4 regions of the Novosphingobium sp. 9 genome follow, and region 1 is predicted to be linked to each of the others. Evidence: riboswitches for the same ligand, from Rfam matches in the RefSeq annotation. Region 1 holds a riboswitch; each other region holds the start of a gene.
What was found. A riboswitch is a leader RNA that binds a small molecule or an ion and turns the genes downstream of it on or off. The one in region 1 is predicted to bind cobalamin.
Positions count from the first base shown of each region.

Region 2: another riboswitch for cobalamin. It lies ahead of cobW (cobalamin biosynthesis protein CobW); the one in region 1 lies ahead of CI805_RS03245 (HoxN/HupN/NixA family nickel/cobalt transporter).
Region 3: another riboswitch for cobalamin. It lies ahead of CI805_RS19430 (TonB-dependent siderophore receptor); the one in region 1 lies ahead of CI805_RS03245 (HoxN/HupN/NixA family nickel/cobalt transporter).
Region 4: another riboswitch for cobalamin. It lies ahead of CI805_RS06090 (TonB-dependent receptor plug domain-containing protein); the one in region 1 lies ahead of CI805_RS03245 (HoxN/HupN/NixA family nickel/cobalt transporter).

Region 1 is NZ_CP022707.1:654,881-659,089, reverse strand. Features, by position in the region: gene CI805_RS03250 (LysR family transcriptional regulator) at 1-543, shown strand, start outside; gene CI805_RS03245 (HoxN/HupN/NixA family nickel/cobalt transporter) at 698-1,729, opposite strand; cobalamin riboswitch at 1,914-2,166, opposite strand; gene CI805_RS03240 (TonB-dependent siderophore receptor) at 2,348-4,209, shown strand, end outside.
Region 2 is NZ_CP022707.1:257,501-261,709, forward strand. Features, by position in the region: gene cobN (cobaltochelatase subunit CobN) at 1-1,476, opposite strand, end outside; gene cobW (cobalamin biosynthesis protein CobW) at 1,505-2,578, opposite strand; cobalamin riboswitch at 2,771-3,004, opposite strand; gene CI805_RS01270 (SDR family oxidoreductase) at 3,259-4,017, opposite strand.
Region 3 is NZ_CP022708.1:1,063,399-1,067,607, reverse strand. Features, by position in the region: gene CI805_RS19435 (TonB-dependent receptor) at 1-685, opposite strand, end outside; gene CI805_RS19430 (TonB-dependent siderophore receptor) at 661-2,058, opposite strand; cobalamin riboswitch at 2,258-2,508, opposite strand; gene ccmC (heme ABC transporter permease CcmC) at 2,879-3,616, shown strand; gene ccmD (heme exporter protein CcmD) at 3,616-3,759, shown strand; gene ccmE (cytochrome c maturation protein CcmE) at 3,759-4,209, shown strand, end outside.
Region 4 is NZ_CP022707.1:1,206,022-1,210,230, reverse strand. Features, by position in the region: gene CI805_RS06095 (ABC transporter substrate-binding protein) at 1-525, opposite strand, end outside; gene CI805_RS06090 (TonB-dependent receptor plug domain-containing protein) at 584-2,491, opposite strand; cobalamin riboswitch at 2,597-2,826, opposite strand; gene CI805_RS06085 (cell wall hydrolase) at 3,025-4,209, shown strand, end outside.

The DNA of each region.
Region 1 (4,209 bases):
GCCGAGCGTTTCGTCGATCTGGTGGCCGAGGGCTATGATGCGGCGGTGCGGGTCGGCGTGCTGGCCGACAACCGGCTGATCGCACGGCGGCTTTGCGACCACCGCCGTATCCTCTGCGCCTCGCCCGGCTACCTCGAACGCCGGGGCATACCACAGGCGCCCGCCGAAATCGCCGCCCATGCCTGCCTCGGTTTCACGGGCTATGCCTCGTATCCGGAATGGCGCCTGTCTGACGGGAAGCGGCGCGAAACCGTGGAAGTGCGCGGCGCCCTGCGTGCCAACGATACCGCCGCGCTGCTCGAAGCGGCGCGTGCGGATGTCGGCATTCTGGGGGTCGGCGAATGTATCGTCGCCCGCGATCTGGCGGCAGGAACGCTTGTGCGTGTGCTGCCCGAATGGAGCTTCGACACAGAGGCCGGCATCCATATCGTGCGCCCCTCGGCCCGTCTGGCTCCGGCACGAACCACGGCTTTCGCCGAATGGATCATCGAACGGTTCACGCCCGCGCCGCCGTGGGATGCCCGACTTTCCGGCGAAGGCTGAGGACGCGGGGCAAAGGAAGAGAGGCGCAAGGGGGGGCATCGCGACTTTCCAGGGAAAAGCGGGAAAGTCCGCGCCCTTGCGCCCGAATTGCGCCTACGGCAATGCAAACAATTGCAGGACAATCCTGCATCTGTTGCAGCAATGGGGCGTTTTTCTACCCTTCTGCGTCGAGTCCGCTCCAGCGATAGACCGCATAACTGACCAGCCAGCAGACCACGAACACCGCGATAATGACGAAGCCCAGCGTGTTGAACTGGCCCGACAGCGCCGAAGCCCCGGACCAGACACCACCCGTCAGCCCGAACTTTTCCGACAGCAGCGCCGCCGTCTCGATCGAGCCGATCACCAGCGCGATCAGTGCCGAGATCGAGGTAATGACGATATTGTAGTAGAGCTTGCGGATCGGCTTCACGAAGGCCCACTCGTAAGCGCCCAGCATGATGACGCCATCGGCGGTGTCGACCAGCGCCATGCCCACCGCGAACAGCACCGGGAAAACCAGCACCGTACCCAGCGAAATCCCGTCCGCCGCATGCGCGCCGGACAGTCCCAGGATCGCCACTTCGGTTGCAGTGTCGAAGCCGAGGCCGAACAGGAAGCCCAGCGGCGCCATGTGCCAGGCATGGTTCACCAGCCGGAACACCGGGCGCAGGATACGCGCGATCAGCCCGCGTCCCGCAAGCAACATGTCGAGGTCGTCCTCTTCATAGCTGCCGCCGCGTCGCACCTGCTGGAAACGCTGCCAGACGCCGCGCAGGATCGCCAGATTCATGATCGCGATCACGAACAGGAACGTCGCTGAAACGATCGTGGCGATCACCCCGCCCGATTGCCCGACAGCCTTGAAATCCTCGATGGAACTGGCTGCCAATGCGATCGTGGTCGCCGCGATCAGGACGATGGCGGAATGCCCGATCGCGAACCACAGCCCCACCGTGACCGGGCGCTGGGCGTCCTGCATGAGCTTGCGGGTAACGTTGTCGATCGCCGCGATATGATCGGCATCGACGGCGTGGCGCAGGCCCAGACTCCAGGCGAGCAGCGCCGTGCCGAGCATGACCGGGCTGTGATGGAACACGCTGAAAGCCCAGCCCCAGACCAACAGATTGACGCCTGCCAGCACGGCGAACAGCAGCGTGATACGCCCTCGCAGCGAAACGGAAGGAGGATAGGAACTTGCGACCATGGCGAAACGGGAACCTCTGTCGGCGTCAGCGAACCTGACAGGGGCCTGCCGCAAGCGGTCGACGCGAGACATGCCGGACGGACGCCAGCCTGCGTCCGGCCCTGCCCGGCCGATGCGGCCCCTGCCGCACGTTGCGTCGCTCAGACGGAAGCGTTCCGTGCCTTGGCCATCCCCTGGACCCGGGCAAGAGCGACCGGACGCCGGCAGGTCTCCTGGCTCACGGGTCAAGGCTCGATGCAAGGCCTTCCCGAGCCTCGCACGATTTAGCGTCCGACCCAGTGGCTGGCGGCTCGGGGGGTTCTCGCCCGTCCGCGCATATGCATCTCGCTCACCGCTTACAGTTGCAGGGACAGCTGCGGAATGGGGCACGCGAAAGGCGCCCGCACCGCATTCCCTATTAAGCCTCTTGTCGAAGCACCGGCGCGATCCTGTCCAATGCTGACGTTACCGCCAATATCGAACCTGATCGTACCTATGGTGCCGTATCAATCCGTGCAAGCACCTTGCAGCGAAACCGAAAGGTCGCGCGTCACAAAACTGATATTGACTTGCAGAAGCTATTTCACATAGCGGGCCAACGCGCGGGCGTATAAAAACTGTTTGCAAGGGAATGTACGAATGAAGAGGGTTCTGACCGCCTTGGCCACCGGCGTCGCGACGTGCGCGCTGACCGTCACGGCCCATGCCGATGATGCTGCGGCAACAAGCGACACCGCCAAGAAATCCGAAGAATCGATCGTCGTGACGGCTCCTGCCACCCAGGACATCTCTTCGGCCACCGGCCTCCCCCTCACGATCGCCGAAACACCGCAGGCGGTGACGATCGTAAACCAGCAGCAGATCAAGGACTTCTCGCTGCGCAACGTAAACGACCTGCTCGACCAGGTGCCGGGCGTCAATGTGGAGCGGGCAGAAACGGACCGCACGCAATACGATTCGCGCGGCTTCACCATCACCAACTTCCAGGTCGATGGTGTCGGCATGCCTCTGCTCTCGGGCGGCATCGCCTACGGCAGCCTCGACACCGCGCTGTACGATCGCGTCGAAGTGGTACGCGGCGCCAATGGCATGATGACCGGCGTCGGCAACCCCTCCGCCACCGTGAACTATGTGCGCAAGCGCCCTACCGACACCTTCCAGGCCTCCGTCACCGGCTATCTCGGCTCGTTCGACGATCATCGTGTCGAGGCCGACATTTCCGGCCCGCTCAACTCTTCGGGCACACTGCGCGCCCGTGTGGTCGGCGCGCATGAAGACAGCGATTCCTACCTCGATTACTACCACGTAAACCGCAACGTGATCGGCGCCGTAGTCGCGTGGGACGTGACACCGGATCTCACCGCCACTGCCGGTTACAGCCGCCAGCAGAATAACGCCGATGGCGTGATGTGGGGCACATTGCCGATGACTTATTCGGACGGCAGCCAGATCAGCTACAAGCGCTCGGCCTCCACCGCCGCGCCATGGACCTACTGGAACACCCGCAACCAGAGCGCATTCGCCGAACTGAAGTACAATCTCGGCAACGACTGGTCGGTGAAAGGCACCTACACTTTCAACCGCATCCAGTACAAATCCAAGCTGCTCTACGCCTACGGCTACCCCGATCCGGATACCGGCCTCGGCATCTCGGGCATGACCGGGATCTACCCAACGGACTACAAGCAGGACATTTACAACCTAGACGCATCGGGACCGTTCCAGCTGTTCGGACGCCAGCACCAGTTGGCCTTCGGCGTTTCGACCGGTCGCAACAGCGGGCATGAATACGAAGGCTTTTCGGATACCTATCCCGATTATCCGGCGGTATCCGAAATCGGCAACGTCACCATTCCGGAACCGGACGACTATCCTACGCCCGTCCTTCAGGCCCGCACGATCGACCGCATCACCCGCGTCTATGGCGCCATCCACTGGAATATCACGGATCGCCTGACCGCCATCACCGGGGCTTCGGCCACCTGGCTCAAGTCCACCGGCGACAGCTATGGCGTGGATGAAGCGCGCAAGAACAGCAAGGTCACACCTTATGTCGGCGCGCTCTACGACATCACGCACAATGTGAAACTCTATGCCAGCTACACGGGTATCTTCAATCCGCAGAGCGAGGTCAACGCTGGCAACCAGCGCCTTGCGCCTGCGACCGGCAGCAGCATCGAGGCCGGTGTGAAGAGCGAGTGGTTCGGCGGCAAGCTCTATGCCACGGCCGCCCTGTTCCGTGCGCACCAGAAGAATCTGGCCGAAGCAGCCGGCACCTTTGGCGACGATGATGTCGGCCCGGCCGGCGGCACATACTACGTCGGCCAAACCACCACGTCGAAGGGCTTCGAGGTCGAAATCGCCGGCAAGATCACACCGAACTGGACTGTGGGCGGCGGCTATACCGGGTTCACTCTCAAGACTCCCGACGGCGAGCGCGCGTTCACCTATATCCCGAACCGCACGCTCAAGCTCAACACCACCTACACCATCCCGCAGTT
Region 2 (4,209 bases), 400 kb from region 1:
CGCGAGGGTGACGCTGCCGCAGGCAATGGCGGCAAAGTGAATACGCTCACCCTGCACCGCCGGATCGGTCTCCGGTTGGCCCCAGACGGCGAAGAGTTCGTCCCTCAGCACGGGATCGAGGCCTTCCAGCGCAGCACGGTAAGCGGCGAGCGGCCAGGTTATGGTCTGGGTCTGAAGTGCCGTGGCGAGATCGCCCGCCGGATGCGTGTCGTATCCGACCTCGGCCAGATCGTGCAGCACCGCCTCGGCGGAGGCCAGCGCATCGAGGCCGACGGCATGTGCCATCTGCTGCGCCTTGCCGGGATAGGTCGAGAGCACCAGCGCCAGCTTGCGCGCCGATGGCGGCGTGCGCGCGAGATCGACGGCAGCGGCAACGCGCGCGACGATGGCGGCGATCCGCTCCGGCTCGGCACGGTGGATGCTGCGCGCGAGGCCGAGGTCGGCGTCATGCTCGCCCGCCTGCTTGAAGCTGGCGACGCCTGCGAACAGGCGTCCGTCGATCTCGGGCAGGACGACATGCATGGCAAGATCGGCGGCGGAAAGCCCGCGTGTGCTGCCTGCCCAGCCTTCGCGCGGGGCGGTCGCCAGCGCGATCTGGAACACCGGCACGCCCGCAGCGTCGAGCGGCGAATGCCCGGTCTCGTCGCGCGCGGAAAAGGCGGTGGCGTTGACGATGGCGGCGGGCTTCAGGCGCGCGATCCAGCGCTCGACCTGCGCGCGCGCCGTGGGCTCCTTCAGCGAGGGCACATAAAGCGAGAGCGTACGGAAGCCCCGCGCCTCGAACGCCGCGTGCAGCGTCGCGAAAGGATCGACATCGTGCGCGGCCAGATAGGCGCGGTAGAACAGGATCAACGCGAGCGGACGCCCGTCAGACGCCACATCGTCAGGCACCACATCGTCGGGATCGCACGGCCCGGACTGCGGATGCCAGCCACCGGCCAGCGGCAGCGGCACACACTCCGGCACCTCGCCGCGATACCCGGCGCCGATGCGCGCCAGCAGCGTCAGCGCCCCGCGCGCCGCATCCGCGCCGCCTGCCTCGCAACGGCGGGACAGGTCCGCCAGCACCTCGGGCGGCAGAGTGGAGGCGCTTTCCAGTCGCGCATCATGCTGCCCATCCCCCGGCAGCACCGCCAGCGCGATCCCGCGACGGCGGGCGAGCAGTTCCAGCTGTTGCAGGCCGTAGCGCCAGTACGGCGCCCCACCGATCAGCCGGACGAGGATCGCCTTCGCGCCCTCCAGCGTGCGCTCGACATAGGTATCGACCGACAAGGGATGCAGCAGCGCGGCAAGGTTCGCCAGCCGCAGCGTCGGGAAATCCGGGTCGGCATCGCGCGCCGCGTGCCAGCCGCCCGCGAAGGCGCCGAGGTCGCTGTCGGAGAACGACAGCACCACGAGATCCGCAGGCGCCTGCCCCAGATCCTGCGGGATGGCGGTTTCCTCCATCCCGTGCGTTTCGCGGAAGATGACGTGCATCGGCCTGCTCGCCTTGCCGGACCCCCGCTCAGTCGATCAGCGCGGCGCGGATCGCTTCGGCATCGATATCGGCACGCTCGGCAATCGCGACCAGCCGGGTGACGCGCGGCTCGCCTGCCTCCCAGCGACGGTCGTACTGCTGGCGCACCCGCGCGCCGACCGCCTGCACCAGCAGCCGCATCGGCTTGCCCGCCACCGCGACATGGCCCTTCACGCGCAGGATATTGCGATCGCGCGCCAGCGCCTCGATGCGGCGGGTGAGGTCTTCGGGATCGGCGATCTCGCCCCCTGTGATGACCACGCTGTCGAAATCGTCATGCTCGTGCTCGTCCTCGCCATCGTGGTGCGAGGGGCGCGCGGCGAGGTCATCCTCGGCAGCCGCTTCGAGGCCGAGGATCACGCGCGGGTCGATCGCCCCTTCGGCCAGTTCGATCACCGGCACCTCGCGCGGCATTTCGGCCGCAATCACCGTGCGCGCGGCGGCCACGCCCTCTGGCCCCGCCAGATCGACCTTCGTCAGCAGCACGATATCGGCGCAGGCGAGCTGGTCTTCGAACACTTCGGACAGCGGCGTCTCGTGATCGATCCCCGGATCGGCAGCGCGCTGAGCGTCCAGCGCTTCGAGATCGGGCGCGAACCGCCCGGCGGCGACCGCCTCGGCATCGGCCAGCGCCAGCACGCCGTCTACGGTGATGCGGCTGCGGATCGCCGGCCAGTCGAACGCCTTGAGCAGCGGCTTGGGCAGCGCGAGGCCGGACGTCTCGATCAGGATATGATCAGGGCGCGGCTCCAGCGCCAGCAGCGTCTCGATGGTCGGGATGAAATCGTCCGCCACGGTGCAGCAGATGCAGCCGTTGGCGAGCTCGACGATGTTCTCCACCGGGCAATCGGGGATCGCGCAGGACTGGATGATGTCGCCGTCGACGCCCATCGTGCCGAACTCGTTGACCACCACGGCCAGACGACGCCCGCCTGCATTGCGGATCAGGTGGCTGATGAGCGTGGTCTTGCCCGCGCCGAGGAACCCGGTGACGATGGTGACCGGCACCTTGGCAAGATCGGTAGAGGCAGATGCGGCGGCAGGCGATCCGAAAGCGGACATGGCAACAGTTTCCCGCGCGCCTTGAGCGAGACACGCAGCGGGACTTGCCGGGAGCCTTGCTTCCGACCGGCGCGCGACGACGGGCGGGCGCGACAGGCACCCGTGACCACGCAACCGTGCAGCCCCAGCCGCACCGTTTCGTCGCTCAGACGGAAAACTTCACCGTGCCAAGGCCATCCCCTGGACCTGGGCAAGAGCGACCGGGGCGCCGGCAGGTCTCCTGGCTCGCGGGTCACAGCTTGATGCACGCCTTCCCGGATGCGCGGAGATGTTCCGCGCGGGTCCAGTGGCCGCCCCCTCAAGGAGAGCCTGTGCATCGCGCTATCCGCTTACAGTTGCAGGGACAGCCGCGGATTTGGAAGCGAACTTCCGCACCGCATTCCCGATTAAGCCCCTTGTCGGGGCACCGGCGCGATCTGTTCGGAGCGCGGGCGAGCCCGCTCTCCGAACGCCCGGATAGACGAGGCCGACGCGAATGCCAATCCGCTTCGGCCCGCCCGATGCGCAATCTCTTGAAACGATCTCTCAGAGTTCGCTTGAAAATTCGCAGAACGCGAATTTTGCGGCACCGGCCCACGCCCCCACCCTACCACCCAACGGTAGTATCCTGCGGGTGGTAGGGTGGGGGCGCGGGCCGGTGCCGCCTAAAAATGCCCCGCAGGCATTTTTCAAACGATCTCTTACCCCTTCATGCCGCCCGCCACTTCGATCCGCTCGGCATTGATCCAGCCCAGCGGATCGCAGAGCAGCGCGGCGATCACCGGCCCCACGTCTTCCGGCGTCCCGGCGCGGCCCAGCATGGTGTGCGCGGCGACCATCTTGTTGACCTCGGGATTGTCGCGCACCACGCCGCCGCTGAAATCAGTGGCGATAGCGCCGGGCGCCACGGTGTTCACGACGATGCCGCGATCGCCCAGTTCCGCCGCCATATTGCGGGTCAGCGCCTCGACCGCCGCCTTGATTGGGCCATATCCGATACGTCCGACAAACGGCACCCGCGCCAGCCCCGAGGAAATGTTCACGATCCGCCCGCCGTCGTTCAGCAGCGGCAGCAGCGCCTGCGTCAGGAACATCGGGCCTTTCAGGTGGACCCGGTAGAGTGCGTCCATCTCGGCTTCGGTGATGCTCTCCAGCTTCGCGGCGGACGATGTGCCCGCGATATTCGCCAGATAGTCGAACCGCTCGGCGCCCCATGCGGCCAGAGCCTTACCGACCTTGCCCGCGAAGTCCGCGAACGAGGCGGCATCGCCTACATCGAGCGGCAGCGCCAGTGCGAGCGCCCCAGCCGCCTCGGCCAGCGCCACGGCCTCCTCGGCGGCTTCCCGGTTGGCATTGTAGGTCAGGATCGTCGCGACGCCGCGCGCGGCGAGGCATTGCACGGTGTTGCGGCCGATACCCCGGCTACCGCCAGTAACGATGGCGATCTTGCGTTCGGACATGGAATGAACCTCTTTCATCTTGCAGAGCAGGAAGGCCCGATCTCTCGGGAACCCTGCTATCCTTGCGCCGCAGACGCGCGAAGATGAATGTCGGAAGCAGGCGATTTCTTGCCTGTTCCTGCTCGCAAGGCGCGAACGGGCGATAGCCACGACACAAGCGACCAACAAGCGCCCAACGTCAGTCAATCTATT
Region 3 (4,209 bases), on a different replicon from region 1:
TGGGCGTCAGTGCCCAGGACAGCGTCGTATCGACGGTGGCGTAACCGGGAATGCGGAAGGCGTTCGCATTGTCCGAATAGGTCCGCCCGACATAGCGCAGGCCCGCGCGGGCCTGAAGCTGGCGTGTGGCATTCCAGCGCAGCCACAGGTTGGCCATGCGTTCGGGCACGTTGGGCGGCGTGTTCCCGGTGTAGCTGACCCCGCCCGAAACGAAATCGTCGAAGCGGGCATCCAGCACCGAGCCGTTGGCATCGATCCCGAAGCCGCGCGGCAGGTCCAGCGAGACCGACGCCTCGATCCCCTTTGCCGAACGCTGGCCGACCTGCTCGATCGGGCTGGTCAGCGTCTGCTGGGCCAGCAGGTGCTTCTTGACGATGCGATAGGCGGCCAGCGTCGCGGTGCCGTGGCCGTTCAGGAAGCTGGCCTTGGCACCCACTTCCACCTGATCGCCGGTGGCATTGCTGAAGGCGACCTGATCGGTGGAATAGGTCGTCAGCGTTCCCAAAGGATCGACACCGGTGGCGTACTGGGCATAGAGCGAGACGGTGGAGATCGGCTGATAGACGCTGCCCACGCGCCATGTGGTGTTGTGCAGCCGCTTGTCGAGCACGAAGGTATCGCTGCGGCTGCCGTCATTCGTATAGGCAATCGTCCAGCGCTTCACCTGATCGTGTTCATAGCGCACGCCGCCGACCACTGAGAGATGCTCACCAGCGCCAGCCGGTCCTCGGCGAAGATCGCGTATTCGTTGGTGCGGGTGCGATAGCGCGGCGCGATACCCTGTGTGTCGAGGAACTGACCGGGATCGAAAGCGTAGGGATCGACCTCGCTCACCTGCACGTCCGATCCGAAATCGTTGCCGTGGGTGAAGCCGATGGTGTTGACGTCGAACCCTGTAACCAGCGTGTTCGACAGGCCTGCCGTCAGCGGGGTTTGCAGCGTCATGCTGCCCTGATCGCCCCACTGGGTCTGGTCATGGTCGATGCCGAAATTGTCGGTGCGATAGATCGTGCCCGGTGTCGCGGCCTGTGCATTGTAGCCATTGGGGCAGAAGCCGTCGGCGCCGACCCAGCAGTAGCTTTCCAGATCCTGCCAGTGCCGCTTCGTCGTCAGGCGATAAGCGGTGTTGGAGAAGGTCAGCGTGTTGGACGGGTGCCAGTCCACCCGCAGGGTGGTGCGGTTGTCGTGGAACCACACGCTGGCATCGTCCACGTTGTAGTTGCGATGGCGGATTGCGGTATCGAGCTTGCCGTCGATCAGCGGGGTGCCGAAGTATTTGGAGGGATGATTGTCGCCCCAGTCGTCACGCAGGGTCACGGTCAGGCGGTCGCTCGGTGCCCAGCGCAGCGCGCCAGACAGCGCGAGGCTGTGCGATCCGCCGCGATCGACATAGCCGTCCGAGCGGCGATAGCTGGCATCGACGCGGTAGGACAGTTGATCCGCGAGTGGCCCGCCGATCCCGGCGGCGGCGTGGAAGGTGTTCTGCGAGCCATAGCCGATCTCGGCCTGGCCCTCGGTCTTCTGCGCATCGGGCGCGCGCATCACTACGTTGACTGCACCGCCCAGCGCGGCCTGCCCATAGAGCACCGAGGCGGGGCCGGAGAGCACGTCGATCTGCTGGACCATCCACGGATCGGTGGGGAAAGTGATGGTGCCCGCGCCGGGATAGAGGCGCACGCCGTCCACCAGTTGCAGGACCGAGCCCTGACCGCTGAAGCCGCGCGCGGCGAGCGCGGTGCCGCCGTTACCGAGATTGGCGACGCTGGTGATGCCCGGCGCGCGCGATTCAGCCTCGGCGATCGACATGTCGCCACGGGCGCGTACGGTGTCCCCATCGAGCACGGCAATGCTGGCGGGGGTCTGCAACGGGGTGAGGTTCAACCGGCTGCCGGTGCCGTTGGGCGTGGTCAGCGTGGTGCGGTCCTTCGCACCCAGAACGAGGATATTTTCGGCAGAAGTATCCTGCGGCTCGGTTTGCGCGAGCGCCGGCAGCGTCGCGCCGAAAGCAGGCAGCAGAACAGCGCCCGAAAGCGCGAGACGGGTCTTGGAAAACAGCATTGGATAGTCCCCGGCGTCTGGCGAACCGGCAGGAACCCTCCGCGCGCACGGCAGCGACAAAGTCGGCACCCACGACGGCGACAGCCGTGCCCGCCGGACGCCCCTTTGCGACCGGCACGACCGTCCATGCGGTTCCTACCGCACACGTGTCGTCGCTCAGACGGATAGTACCGTGCCCTGGCCATCCCCTGGACCCAGGCAAGAGCGACCGAACGCCGGCAGGTCTCCTGGCTCGCGGGTCATCGCTCGAAACACGGCCTTCCCGGGCCTCGCAGGATTTAGCGTCCGGCCCAGTGGCTGGCGGCTCGGGGGTATGTCGCCCGTCCGCGCATGTGCATCTCGCTCACCGCTTACAGTTGCAGGGACAGCCCCGGATTCGGATGGCCGGGGCCATCCTCACCGCGTTCCCTATTAAGCCCCTTTCGGGGCACCGGCGCGATCATGCCTGCGGATGAACCGCAGGCGCTCGCTTGCTAGATCGTGGGGATCGGTCTGGCAACCGGCATTGTGCAATCCACCGATGCAGCGCTTTCCTTCTTCGCGATCCGCAGGGGGCAGCGCCGAACAGCCAGGCGCACGGCATAAAGGTTGGCAGGGTTGAGGCTGGCAGTTCTGTTTTCCAGCCCTGATCTTACGAACAGTCGGAGTCTTCCGGACATTTCGGAGGGCTCCGTTTCGTCTGGAATGACCGCTGTGTCCATGAAGGCCCGCGCAGTTTTTCCGCGACACGCGCGAGGGAAGTGATAGGCGTGAATGACGTCTTCACGCCTGCAAGAATTAATCGAGATCGTTGATGAGTTCCGCCCCTAGAGCTTCCGGCATGCACGGTTTGGCGAATCCGGCTCGTTTTTTGCGTCTGGCGCGGGTTTTGCTGCCGGTGTGCCTGATCGGCGGTGTCGTGCTGGCGGGCGGGGCGTTGGTGTTCGGGCTGTTTTGTGTTCCGCCGGAGCGGCTTCAGGGGGACACGGTGCGGATCATTTTCCTGCATGTGCCTGCGGCGTGGCTGGGCATGGCGGGGTGGTCGGGGATTGCGGCGGGGAGTTTTTCGCAGGTCGTATGGCGCCATCCGCTGGCACCGGTGGCGGCGCGGGCCTGCGCGGTGCCGGGGGCGGTGTTTACCGCCGTGTGTCTGGCGACGGGCTCGTTGTGGGGGCGTCCGGCGTGGGGTGCCTGGTGGGTGTGGGACGGTCGGCTGACCAGTATGCTGGTGCTGCTGCTGCTTTACCTTGCGTGGATTGCGCTGGCGCGGGCGAGCGATGAGGCGTCGGTGGGCGGTGAGCCGCCGCTGGCGCCTGCCCTGTTCGGGCTGGTGGGCACGGTGAACCTGCCGATCATCCACTATTCGGTGATCTGGTGGAACAGCCAGCATCAGCCGCCCAGCATCACGCTGGGCAAGTCGGCCATCGCGCCGATCTTTCTCTATCCGCTGTTCGCAGCGACGCTGGGCTTCACACTGATCTTTGCAGCCTGCGTGCTGGCGCGGATGCGCGCGATCCTGGCGGACCGGCAGGCCGATGCGCGCCTGCGCCGCATGGCGCTGGGCGAGGAGGCGGCCTGATGCGCGCGGCCTTCGATGCTTGGCCCTATGTGATCGCCGCCTATGGCGTGGCGCTGGGCGCGACGATCGCGCTGGTCGCCTGGTCGCTGTGGACGATGAAGCGGGCCGAGGCGCGCCGCGACAAGATCAAGCGCCGTCGCTGATGCGGGTATCGGCTCTGAAGGCGCGCAACCAGCGCATGGTGCTGGTGTTGCTGGCGATCGCGGCGCTGCTGGGGGCAGGGCTGCTGGCGGCCTGGGCGCTGCGCAGCGAGGCGAGCTATTTCTATCTTCCGGCAGAGATCCTTGCCCATCCGCCCAAGCCCGATCAGGAGGTTCGCCTTGGCGGCATGGTGCGGCGCGGCTCGCTGCACACGCTGGCCGATGGCGTGACGGTGGCCTTCGATGTGACCGACGGCAAGGTGCGGGTACCCGTGCGCTTCACCGGCATCGTGCCTTCGCTGTTCGTCGAGGGATCGGGCGTCGTGGCGCAAGGGCATATGGAGGCGGGAGCAGCAGGTCATGACCTGTTCGTGGCGACGCAACTGCTGGCCAAGCATGACGAGAAGTACGTGCCGCGCGAGATGGCGAGCATGAGCGCGAAGGAGGCACACG
Region 4 (4,209 bases), 550 kb from region 1:
CATCAAGGCAGGGACCTTGCGAGAACCCGCAGGCGGCGCGGCCGCCGCGAGCGCACGATCGATGCGCGCGACCAGTGCCTGGCCGCGCGCGCGGTTGCCGGCGACATCCGCCAGCATCCGCACCTGTGCTTCTGACTGCGCCACACTGGACGCAATGGGAACCGTCACGACCTTTATCCCCAATCCCTCAAGCGCCGTACGGGTGGACGGCGCAAGGAAGGAACTCGCGACCACCACATCGGGCTGCATCGCGATAACTTCCTCGACCGAATTTCCGATGGCGGGATAGCGCCTCGCTATCGCCAGGTCCATCGAACTCGACGCCGGATCGGCACTATAATCGGAAATTGCGCGCAACTGGCCGGGTACGGTCACTTCGGCAAGGATCGCATCGGTGCAGGGATTGATAGAAACGATTGCAGGATAGGCCTTGGCGCGCGGCGGCACGGGTTCGCGGAACCAGTATCCGAACAGCCCGCCACCAAGGCATGCTGCGACGGCAAGCCCCAGCGACAGGCGCAGCACGCGCGCCCGCCGCCGGTCGTGCGCCTCCCCCGGCGCGAGGCGAAGGGAGGCGTCAGGATCACATCGTCACGCGGATGCCGCCGAACACCGAGCGTCCGGCCGTGCCATAATCGGTGACAAGCTCGTACTTCACGTCGGTCACGTTCTCGACCCGAGCAAAGACTTCCACCTTGTCGGTGATCGGCATGGAGGCGCGGATCGTGCCGGTCGCCCAGCCGTCGATCTGCGTGGTATTGGCTGCATCGTTCCAGCTGTCGCTGACCATGCGCAGATCGCCGCCCAGCTTGAGGCCGTGCAGCGGGCTGGTCCAGTCGAGCGAGAGCGTGAGCGCATTGCGCGGACGACGCGCGAGGTCGAGGCTCTCGTTCGCATCGCCCGAGGTGCGGTTGACCGATTTGGTATAGGTGTAGACCGCCTGGGCATGGAGCGCCGGCGAGACCTGCGCGCCCAGCTCCAGTTCCGCACCCGTCGCGCGCGCCTTACCGACATTGGCATAGAGGCCATAGGGGCGCGCTTCGCACTGCTCGTCACCCACGCACGAAACGAAGTCGATCAGGTTGCGGGTATCGCGGCGGAAGCCGGTCAGCGCGAAGTAGAGCGGGCCGTTGCGGTCGCCATATTCGATCCCGGCATCGTAGGACCGGCTGCGCTCGGCCTTGAGCGAGGTATCGCCGTAGTTCGAATAGAGCTGGTAAAGCGACGGGGCCTTGAAGCCCTCGCCATACGAAGCGATCACGCGCCACTGGCCCACAACCGCAACGGAACCGTTGGCCCCGAAGGTCCAGGCGCCGCCGAAGCGCGAATGGTCGTCATAGCGGACGCCCGCCGCCAGATTCACGATCTGCGAGTACCAGCCGAGCAGCGCATGGGCGCTGGAGAGGTTGGCGTGATGGCGCGCATCGTCGCTCTCGTCCATGCGCGACCATTCGTGATCGGCCCCGAAGTCCAGACGCAGGTCGCGCCAGGCGTTCCAGCTGCCGGTCAGTTCGGCGCGGCGGCTCTGGCCATGGGTGAAGTAGCAGCTGTCCGAACCGCAATAGTTGTAGCTCTCGCCATAATAGCGGCGGCGGGTGTCCGACAGCTGGTAGGCGACGCCGAGGCTCAGCGTGTCGCCGGTCCAGTCGAGCGCACCGCGACCGCCGATCTCGCGGGTTTTCTGGTAATCGTCGGTATCGTCGAAGGTGATGTAGCTGGGCGCGGGATAACCATCGATATCGAGCTTGCCCTGCGTGTAACGTCCGGCGAGGCTGGCGGTGAGGCCCGGCATCAGCTCGACATGGCCATGGCCGCCCACGCGCCACTGGTGGAAACCGTCATCCTCGGTGCCGATGGCGGCCTGCGAGATGCCGTCGGTGCGGGTATAGCCGCCGTCGAGCGTGACGCCGTAGGTATCGCCGGACACGCCAGCGCTCATCTGCCCGTCGAAGCTGTTGCGCGAGCCATATTCCGCGCGCGCCTCGACGCCGTTGACATCGCGCGAGGTCACGTTGAGCACGCCGCCGATGGCATCCGAGCCCCAGACCACCGAATTCGAACCGCGCAGCAGTTCGATCTTGCCGATCGAGCCGGTCATCAGGTTGCCGAAATCGTAGCCGCCACCGGTCGCCGCGACGTCCGCCACGCGGATGCCGTCGACCATGACCAGAACCTGCTGCGAATTGGCGCCGCGCACGAACAGGCTGGTCGCCGAACCGAGGCCGCCGTTGCTGGCAATCGTCACACCGGGCAGGCGCTGCAGCACGCGGGTGATGTCGGGGCCCTGCACGCTGTCGATCTCGTCGGCGCCGATCACGTCGATGGGCTGGCCCGCCTTGTCGACATTGGTGGCGCTGCCGGTGGCGAGCACGGTGATGTGATCGTCGCGCACGGCATCGGCCGTGGTGATCGCGGCGTTGTCATCCTGCGCGAAAGCAGGCGCAGCGGCAGACAGGCCCAGCGCAGTGCCGAGCAGCAAAAGGGTCTTCACGTAATAGTCCTCCAAACCTGAACGAATATGCCGTTCATGGCGGAGGCCGCACGCGGGTGCTTTGCCCGGCGCGTGCCCGCTGCATCTCCGGAACTCCCCGTCCGGCGCGGAACGACCGTCATCGGCAGGTCTCCTGGCTCCCGGATCATCGTCGCGCCTGCCGCCTTCCCGGATCGAGGGACGATCCAGTGGCCGAATGGAAGCGCGGGCTCCCCGGTCACAGTTGCGGGGACAGCGCGGGCCTTGGGGACCGATCCCCGCACCCGCTTCCCTCTTAGTCCGCGTGCCTCCCCCCTGAAAGGCGACCCGCGAAAACCCATGACGTGACATGCGCGTTACCGCCCGCCCCGGAATCTGGCAAGCGCGGGCGTGCCTTGCGAGGCTCTCGTTAAGACCTTTGCGCGTATAGCGCGGCCATAAAGCGACACTGTGCAGCTTCGGGACAGGCCGCTGCGCGCAGATGCGCAGGCGCTCCCGAACGCGTATAGGGCGTGCAGACAGCGCGAACAGAAAGCAAAGCGCAAAGAGCAGACGTGACGACCCATTGGCTCCCTCCCGGCCTCGCGCGCAGCGCGTCGCCCGCAAGGATGCTCCCCGAGGCTGACGGCGCCCCTGCCGAAACGCCGGCATGGGAGCCGCGCCCGCGCGACTTCGCGGGACGGGTGGTTCGCGGCACCGGGCGCCGTCGTCAGCGCATCGTGCGCCGCCGCTGGTCGCTGGCAAGCGCCGCGCTCGCGCTTGTGGCGATCCCCGCCTTCGCCGCGCCCGGTGACTGGCAGCCCTTCCGCCTACCCGCCGCCGAGGACGACAGCCGGCAGGTCACGCCGATGCCGTTCGAGACCGCCGCAGGCTCGTTCCCCGGCGCGGCCTTCTATTACCTCGACCTTGCCCCGCCGACACCGCAGATCGGCGACGGCATCCATTCCGATGCAGACCTCGGCGATGGCCTGCCTGGCAGCACCGGCCCGGCGGCACGCTCGATGATTATCGACGATACGCCGCTCGATCACATGCGCGCGCTCCAGTGCCTGACGCAGGCGGTCTATTACGAAGCCGCGAGCGAGCCCGATGCCGGGCAGCGCGCAGTGGCGCAGGTCGTGCTCAACCGCGTGGCGCACCCCGCCTTCCCCAACACCGTGTGCGGCGTGGTCTATCAGGGCGCGACGAGAGCGGGCGGCGGCTGCCAGTTCACCTTCACCTGCGACGGCTCCTTGTCACGCAAACCGATGGCGCTGTTCTGGGACCGCGCCCGCGCCGTGGCCGCTGCCGCGCTGGCGGGCTACGTCTACGCCCCGATCGGCCTCGCCACGCATTATCATACGGTCCAGGTGCATCCCTACTGGGCGGACAGCCTGCATTACCTCGAAACCATCGGCGCGCACCGCTTCTACGCGCTGCAAGGCCCGGCAGGCGGCGCTGCAACCTTTCGCTTCGTCTATCACGGCGGAGAGCCGCTGCCGGTGCCCGGACGGATGGAGACGCCCGCCCAGCAGGCCGCCGATACGCTGGCCTCCGATCCCGTTGCCCTGCAGAAGGCCTATGCCGCGATGGCGCCTGCGCCCGCAGCTTCGGCCAGCCCGGTCGCGATGACGACACCCGCCCCGTCCTCCACACCGCCCTCCCCGCTCTACTCCAGCGAAGTGCGCGCCCGCGGCGGCGAAGATCTGTACCGCGCGCAGAACCTGCCGCAGACCACCGGCGTAAAGGACGAATACGCC